2 regions of the Paenibacillus sp. OSY-SE genome follow, and region 2 is predicted to be linked to the other one. Evidence: riboswitches for the same ligand, from Rfam matches in the RefSeq annotation. Region 2 holds a riboswitch; the other holds the start of a gene.
The links. A riboswitch is a leader RNA that binds a small molecule or an ion and turns the genes downstream of it on or off. The one in region 2 is predicted to bind glycine.
Positions count from the first base shown of each region.

Region 1: another riboswitch for glycine. It lies ahead of A372_RS0112050 (amino acid carrier protein); the one in region 2 lies ahead of gcvH (glycine cleavage system protein GcvH).

Region 1 is NZ_ALKF01000175.1:47,308-51,666, reverse strand. It holds gene A372_RS0112055 (AraC family transcriptional regulator) at 1-951, opposite strand, end outside; gene A372_RS0112050 (amino acid carrier protein) at 1,202-2,551, opposite strand; glycine riboswitch at 2,702-2,800, opposite strand; gene A372_RS0112045 (aldo/keto reductase) at 3,190-4,167, opposite strand.
Region 2 is NZ_ALKF01000166.1:37,791-42,149, reverse strand. It holds gene gcvPA (aminomethyl-transferring glycine dehydrogenase subunit GcvPA) at 1-165, opposite strand, end outside; gene gcvT (glycine cleavage system aminomethyltransferase GcvT) at 187-1,290, opposite strand; glycine riboswitch at 1,378-1,486, opposite strand; glycine riboswitch at 1,487-1,581, opposite strand; glycine riboswitch at 1,775-1,887, shown strand; gene gcvH (glycine cleavage system protein GcvH) at 2,074-2,463, shown strand; gene A372_RS0109045 (hypothetical protein) at 3,024-3,230, shown strand; gene A372_RS0109040 (hypothetical protein) at 3,214-3,822, shown strand; partial or broken gene A372_RS37290 (GNAT family N-acetyltransferase) at 3,888-3,956, shown strand; gene A372_RS0109035 (aminoacyl-tRNA deacylase) at 4,117-4,359, shown strand, end outside.

The DNA.
Region 1 (4,359 bases), on a different contig from region 2:
ATCATAGACCGGCTTGGTCATGGATGGCGATTCCTTATCGATGTGTGTTGCGAATGGCTTTACGCCTAGCGTTAATAAATGATCTGTATAAGGATGCGAAAGAGATACGATATTGCTATGATGTTTCTTAATGTACACGGTTGGCGCTATGCCATTGTACACTTTGAACCTCCTGCTGAAATAAAACTCATCTTTATATCCAACATCACGGGCGATGTCACGAATTTTCTCACGCGATACCAGCAAGTGCACCTTTGCCTGGTTCATACGCAAATCGGTCAAATACTCGATTGGGCTTTTCTTCAGTTTTTGTTTAAAAAGCTGGGAATAGTACGAGGGGTGCATACCCGCCATGTCCGCCAGCTTCCCTAGGGTGATATCCGTATGATAAGTCTGCTGCATGTACTGAATCGTGCCTTCTAGCGATTTTTCGGTGCGCTCGGAAATAGGCGCCGCTTTGTTATCCAATAGTACGCACAGCAGCTCATGCAAGTACAATTGCTTGCGTGAATCTTCCATTTCGTTTAGAGAAGCTCTGCCCCTAGTCAATAATTGAATCAGATGCCGAACGCGTTGGTACTGCTTGACCCGTATTTCCCCATGTTCGGGAAGCGTTGACTCCTTCTCATACACTCTTCTCAGCTCGGTCCATTCCGTAACGCGAAACATGTCAAACGCAATTCTGCACAGACTCAGACATTGAGTCGGGTCGCTCTCAGCTGCAAGTGCGAAGCCAGCAGGCAACAAATAAACGGATTTCCGTGATAGATCTATCGGTTGAAGTTCATCGTTCATGTATAATTTTCCGTGACCCTCCGTCACGAACAATAAGGTATGAGAAGCAAGCTCATGTCTCTCCCAGCCCGACGTAGCATCGACTGCTATGCATTCGATTTGTTTGATTTGAAGCAATGCTTTATGTAAAAAAATATGATGTTTCCCTTCGTCCACTTCTCTTTCCTCCAGCTTCATCTAAATCTAAACATAATGATTTTTCGATATGAGTAAGAATGATTCTCAATGTCAGGTTCTTATTTTCTCATGCTTGGTTCCATCTGTCCAATGTTCACAGCACAGAATTAACAAGTTGCCTTGATTTACATAAAAAAATCTCGTCTCCCTAAGAGACGAGATGAACTCACGGTACCACTCTTGATAACAGATTGAACAACAAAAGAAGCAGCTCCAACCTTTTATCCTCTCACTTTTTATGTGTTTTCATATGCTTCAGATAAAGACGAGTTTCCGTCACAACCACACCGGATAGACCTAGCAGCGCGACGAGGTTCGGCAGAGCCATTAAGCCATTCACAATGTCCGAGAGCTGCCAAATCAGCTCAAGCTTGATGAACGCGCCCAGACCGATCAGGACGATGAACACGATGCGGTAAGGCAGAATGGATTTGACTCCAAATAAATATTCCATGCAACGTTCGCCGTAATAATTCCAGCCTAGAATCGTGGTAAAAGCGAACAGTATAAGGCAAAACATCAAAATGATGGATCCATACGGCATAGCTGCATCAAACGCCGCTTGGGTCATCTCTGCCCCATCAGTCGAGCCGTTCCAAACCCCGGTTATAATCAATGTCAATCCCGTCAGAGAACAAATAATAATCGTATCGAAAAATGTGCCCGTCATGGATACAAGCCCTTGCTCCGCAGGCCACTTCACCTTTGCCGCAGCTGCCGCAATCGGAGCGCTGCCCAGACCAGATTCATTGGAAAATACACCTCTTGCGATACCATTCCGAATCGCCATCATGACCGTTGCGCCGAGGAATCCGCCCCCTGCTGCTGTCGCGTTAAAGGCGCCATGTAATATGAGCGACAGCGCATGAGGAATCTGATCCGCAAAAACAATAAGGACAATGCTGCTCGCTATCAAATAAATAATGGCCATCACAGGTACGACTTTGGTCGTTACATGCGAGATGCTCTTGAGCCCCCCAATTGTCACCAATGCTGTCAAAAGAGTCACAACACCCGCCGTAACAACTACGGGGATGCCCAAGCTTGACTGCGCGGAAGACACGATTGCATTGATTTGCGGGAAGGTGCCCACTCCAAACAGTGCAACCAATACTCCGCTCACGGCGAAGAAAACGGCAAGCGGTTTAAATTTAATGCCCAAACCTTTTTCAATGTAATACATAGGGCCGCCCGATATCTGTCCATTATCGTCAATCTTCCGAAATTTTACGGCCAATAGTCCTTCTGCATACTTGGTTGCCATTCCAAAGAACGCCGCCATCCACATCCAAAATAACGCACCAGGTCCACCTATTTTAATCGCAGTAGCTACCCCGACAATGTTGCCCGTACCGATCGTTGCCGCCAAAGCGGTAGCCAGCGCACCAAAGCTGGTTACGTCACCTTCGCCTTCATTTTTAGCTTTGAACACGAGCTTTAGGGCAAGAGGCAGACGAATCACCTGCAGCAATCCAAGGCGGAATGTAAATATAATTCCCGTTCCTACCAACAAAATAAGAAGCGGCGGCCCCCATACAAAACGATTCACGCTGCCTAACCATTGTTCTATCATGTGCATAGAAATTCCCCTCATGATCTTTATTTATTGCCGAACGACATGAAAAAGAGCCAAATCGGTTGATTTGACTCCGGGGACATTTTTGCAGAATAGCAAATACGAGAATAAGTGAGATTAGTCACAATTCCAACGCAAAACGATGCCTGCACTTCTGCAATCCCTGTCCTTTTACCTGAGAGTTTTAACGTGTGAAATCACCCGTATTGCCCCTTCGGTGCTCCATGACGGAGTCTCTCCAGAGTCCTGTCCATCTACGGTCCTGCTTGCATTGCATTCGAATTCTTCATTCGATAATTCAAGCGCCTGAGAGCTTTACCCCTTCGGCCAGACTGCTGCCTGTCTCCCGTAAACTTCATCCAGCTATAAAGTTTTATACTACATTATAGAGAACAGACTATCATTTCGCAAGGCTGATTAAATGGTAATATATCCCCCGAGGCTCTCTTTAGCCTTCACTTATGCACGTTCATGAATATATGCAATGAATATGCAATAAAAATGTACATTATGCGTATTTCTCCCTTTTCTACCCATAGAGCATAATTGATGGGCCTCCAGGGTGAATAAAAAATCTCGCCTCATGAAGAGACGAGATGAACCCGCGGTGCTATTCATTTTATCGAATTAGGCTAAATCTTTCACTCCGGCAATCGGTAAACAGCGAACGGCTCTCCATAGCGGAAAGGATAACTGATTTGATCCAGCTCTTCCAGTTGATTCGCATCCAGCTTTATCGAGATGCTGTGCAGATTCTCCTCTAGTTGTTCAACCTTTGTAGCACCAACGATAACGGTTGACACGGAAGGTCTGTGAATGAGCCAAGACAGGGAAAGCGCACCGGGAGTGCAGCCTAAGTCGTGAGCAACACTGCTAATATTTCTGCTCAGAGCAATGCGGTCATCATTAAGGAACTTACTAAAATTAGGATCGGTTTCCGCCCGCGAACCTTCCGGTACCGCTTCCGTAGAACTGTATTTCCCGCTCAAAATACCACCGGCCAGCGGAAAATACGGGATGATGCCAATCCCCTGATCCTGACATAGAGGGACGAGCTCTTGCTCTGAAGTCCGATCGGCGAGAGAGTAGCTTGTCTGAATGGACACATAGCGGTTCAATCCAAGGTGCTCACTAATACCTACAGCCTTCATCAACTCCCACGCGGCATAATTCGACGCCCCGATGTATCGTATTTTTCCCGAACGAACCATGTCGTCCAATGTTCTTAACGTTTCTTCCAGCGGTGTATGGGGATCGAACGTGTGGATTTGATAGAGATCGACATAATCCGTCTTCAACCGCATCAGACTGTTGTCCAGCTCTTGCTGCAAGTGGCAGCGCGACGACCCGCGATCATTCGGACCTTCCCCGCGAACTAACCCGGCTTTTGTCGCCAACACCACGTTATGACGTCTTCCTTCCAATGCCTGTCCGATAATTCGCTCTGATTCGGAATTCGCATAAATATTGGCCGTGTCTATAAAATTGATCCCGTGATCCAAAGCCTTATGTATAATTCGGATCGAGGTCTGTTTGTCGGAACGTTTCCCGAATGCGTTCGTCCCTAATCCTAATGCAGACACTTTCAACCCGCTATTGCCAAGGCGGCGAAAATTCATGATAACCAGCTCCTCTTTTCAATATTCATAGTGCTGTTTATATGTAGCAATTATACCATAATGGAACAAACTTACGATTGGAGAAAGGACGTTGAACTTGCTTAGGCTGAGCAACCATTCGTTGCTTGCAGAGCGAACGGCGTTTCTATAATTCCCCGACAAATGTATGGATTGCAAAAAAGCCGTTCCCTG
Region 2 (4,359 bases):
CTTCAGCAGGGCTGCTTCGTCAAGCGCCTCGGACATCGGCAGAACGCCCGGATAGCGAACGGAAGCAGGGATATCTTGAAATAGTTCCTCAATGGAGGAGATGCCGATGACCTTCATCATGTCCGCTTGGTCCTGTGCCGTCATCGGGATATAGCGATGCTTCATAGTTGGATTCGCTCCTTCTGTTTAGTTCGTCGCTCTTTTGTAGAATGGGGCTTTGATGACACGGGCCTTCAGCTGCTTCCCGCGAATTTCGACCATTACTTCCGTATCCAGCTCACTGTAAGCGGCATCAATTAAGGCAAGGCCTAGATTGCGCTTGAGTGTAGGGGACTGCGTTCCCGTCGTTACCTCGCCAACAGGATTCTCGTTGATTAATACAGGATAGTGGGAGCGTGGAATGCCCTTGTCTATCATTTCAATTCCGACAAGCTTGCGGCGAGGCCCATCAGCCTTCTGGCTGGCGAGTGCTTCCCGTCCGATGAAGTCTCCCTTATCCAGCTTGACGAAGAAACCAAGTCCTGCTTCAAGCGGCGAAATGTCGGCCGATATTTCTTGCCCATATAGCGGAAGCTTCGCTTCGAACCGCAGCGTATCACGCGCTCCCAACCCAGCAGGTACAAGCCCGTGCGCTTCGCCTGCTCTCATTAGCTCTGTCCATACCTGAGGCGCGTCTTCTGCTGCTACATACAGCTCAAATCCGTCTTCCCCGGTATACCCGGTACGGGAAATCAAGGCGCGCACGCCGCAGACGGCAGCGTCCGTCACAAATTGAAAAGGCTTCAGCTCAGCCAGCGGCGCGTCCGTAACATGAGCCGCGATCGCTTGCGCATTAGGACCTTGCAGCGCGAGCAATGCCGTGCTGTCAGACTTATTCTCTAGGACGACGTCGGCAGGGAGATGTTCTTGAAGCCATGCGAAGTCCTTGTCAATGTTGGAAGCATTGACCACCAGCATGTAATGATTTGCAGCCAGCCGATAAATGAGAATATCGTCGACGACGCCTCCGTTCGGATTGCATAAGAGGGAATACTGTGCTCTCCCGTCGACGAGACGGGTGACATCGTTCGTCGTCACGTGCTGCAGAAAGGCTTCTGCCGAAGAACCGCTTACCATAAATTCGCCCATATGGGAGACGTCGAACAAGCCTGCCTGAGTGCGGACGGCTTCGTGTTCCTTCTGAATGCCGCTGAATTGCACCGGCAGTTCCCATCCGCCGAAGTCGATGCAGCGAGCGCCGGGATAGTCGGCGTATAACGGGAATATCGGTGTTCTTTTTAACTGTGACATGACTTCACCTCGATCGTCTTATTAGTTAGGTATTGATAAAATAAAAAGACAGGCAGAAGAAAGCCAGCATGCCTGCGCCTACTGTATTCCTTCCGCTCTGTCCTTTGTACCTGAGAGTTACCTCGCGCATTCGCATACGCGAACGTTCCGAGTTTCCCCTTGGGTGACTCTAGTGAAAGAGTTCTCTCCAGAGATGCGTCCGGTAAAAGTCCTTTTGCCTGAGAGATTCACCCGTATGGGCTTACTCCTTCGGCGTTACCTGAGTGCGGTAATCTCTCCCCTTACCATCATTCGCGTGTGCAGTTGTTATACCTACATTATTACTTGATGCTTCCACACATTGTCAATCCATTTTTTGCGGATTGAAAAAAATGTTGTCCGAAATATTGACATATATCGAAGGCTGAACTACGCTATAGATGCGTGTTTTTGAACAACCTAGATTGATGTAAAATGCAACCTTGTTAAATTCATACAACGCGGATGAAGATGATTGGGAGAGACCGACACGGGGTTCCTTGTGCCGGCACCGAAGGAGCAAGCTGCCAACCTGCCGATTGGCAATTAATCTCTCAGGTACATGTACCGTCATCTGACGCAGCTCTGGAGAGCGCATTAGCCACCCAAGGGGTAAATTCGATCGTGTCCATATCGGCAGGATCGAGCACAAACTCTCAGGTACCGAGGACAGAGAAGAGGGCGAATAAGGCCTTTTCTTGTCTTTTTTTTACATGCGTATCTACACTACCAACTACAATTATGATGAAGAAATGAGGCGTTAGCATGAGTGAAGTGAAAGAGAATTTATTGTACAGCGAAGAACATGAGTGGGCTTTCGTCGTCGATGAACGCACCGTACGCATCGGAATTTCCGATCATGCACAGGCTCAATTGGGAGATATCGTATTTATTGAATTTCCTGAAATCGGTTCCACGCTTTCTGCGGGTGACAGCATGGGTTCAATTGAATCGGTAAAGACGGTATCGGAGCTGTATTGTCCTGTCAGCGGAAAGATTACGAAGGTGAACACCGGGCTGGAGGATGCGCCGGAACAGGTGAACAGCGCGCCTTACGACGGTGGTTGGCTTGCCGAACTCGAGATCGAAGGCAGCATGGAGGAAGCGCTCAAGCATTTGTTAAGCGCGGAGAAATATCAGGAGCTTATCGATTAAGCACAAGCAGCGAGATAGCAAGCGACACCTCCCAGTAATCGCGTTATGCGATCAGTGGGGGGTGTTTTTGCATTCGCAAGAAAGGATATAGAGCGTGGTGTCTGGAATCATATATAAGAACTACTACGGTCGAAGCAAGCCCCATTGGAAAATATAGAGCAGGGTGTACGGATTGGGCGGCTAACGGCATATAGACTGTATTCTGTACAGTGAATTTGGCTACATCTCTGACCAAAAATTCGAAGTTAGTAAAGAAGAAATACTGAACAAGGTTACGATTAACATAAGCTTAAAAAACTTAGAAATACCATATATTAAGAAAGAAATGAACGAGGAAGACGATCACGAACGATACAGTGATTTGAGATTGAAGGAATTGACTTATCATTTTACACTAATAATGATGTTGATGAAGTTGCTCTATTTATGAAAAAAATTGTTATAATTGAAAAGAGGACATACTGTGTTAAGACAGCTGGTAAACTTTGCGACCTAATTAACAGACGGAAAGAGCTAAAAGACAGATCTCCTTAAAAATTACTAGAATGGATGTAAGGTGTATGAACTACAAACTAACAAGCAAAGCAGAAGAAATAAGCAAGTCTGAGGAATTACTATATGAGGTCTTGTTTAAACCGATTGGCTTAGACCAATCAGCGAGACAGCTGCTTAAAATTCCGGGAGACGAGTATCATTTTGTGGCGATGGAAGAGGATGAAGTACCCGGAGTGATGCTTGAGGAGAATTCGATTGAACAGACAAACTAGACTGCATTCAAGCATCTTTGGCATCATTATTTTAATATTGCTATTCACTGTATCTCTCAACACCGATGATAGTGAAGCGGTCATAAAAACGCAATACGAGCCTGACCAATATACAAGCGACGACCTTCAAATTATAGACACCAAAACGGGAGACTTGTTACATATAGGCATGACTAAACAAGAAATTACGGAGCTGTACGGCAAAGAGGACAAAATCCAGTTTAACCTGTACCAATATGGCGGATTGCGCATCGCTTATCGAGATGATGTCGTGGTCCAATTTTTCCTATCCATTAATGATAATCAATCGAATCGATTTCAAACGTACAGAGAAATTGGTTTAGGAGATTCATTAGAACAACTTCTGGCTAATTATGGTGAGAAGCATGCTAATCTTTCTGATTCTTATGGTGCTACAAGAATAACGTATATCGTAAAGAAGAACGGAAATGAATTAGAAACGGTAGATTTCAATGATCCCGCTTTGAAGACGGGGGATAAGAAAAGTCTATACTTTATCGATTTTGCCTGTGACGATGAGATAACGGTAATTAATATAGGTGATTTAGAGAGTATACAGAATATGCAATGATGAACCAGAGAATTATAGGGATGTTATTGTGGACGATTTGCAATTAGTCAGTCCGACATTACAATGGTATTCGACCGTCTGAGCGGCGCAAAGGCTATGCCACAAAGCTGTTAGCGCTATCTATGGAAAAGGCTCTGTATTGAAGACTAATCACCGGGCAGGAACATCGCAACATCAGTTTTTTGCGGCGGAGGGTAATGGATGGAATATAAATAAGAAAACGAAAAGCAGCGAGGACTGAGGCAGCGAGGTCTTAGTGAACTTGAATTCCAGCTAAGGAGAGGTCAAATAAATATGTACAAGTTTGAACAAAAAATGAATGAGTTTATTGCTGCGAATCAACTGAAAGCCGAGCATTTGGTGTTGGAGCAGTCTTGCCACTCGGTGAAAGACGCGGCTATTGCTGTAAACGGATCGGAAGATCAATTCGTCAAAAACATTTGCATGATAGATAACGCAGGCAGATTAATTGTTGCGATCGTGCATGGAAAGGACCGGGCAAGCACTTCGAGAGTAAGCAAAGCGCTCGACATCGAT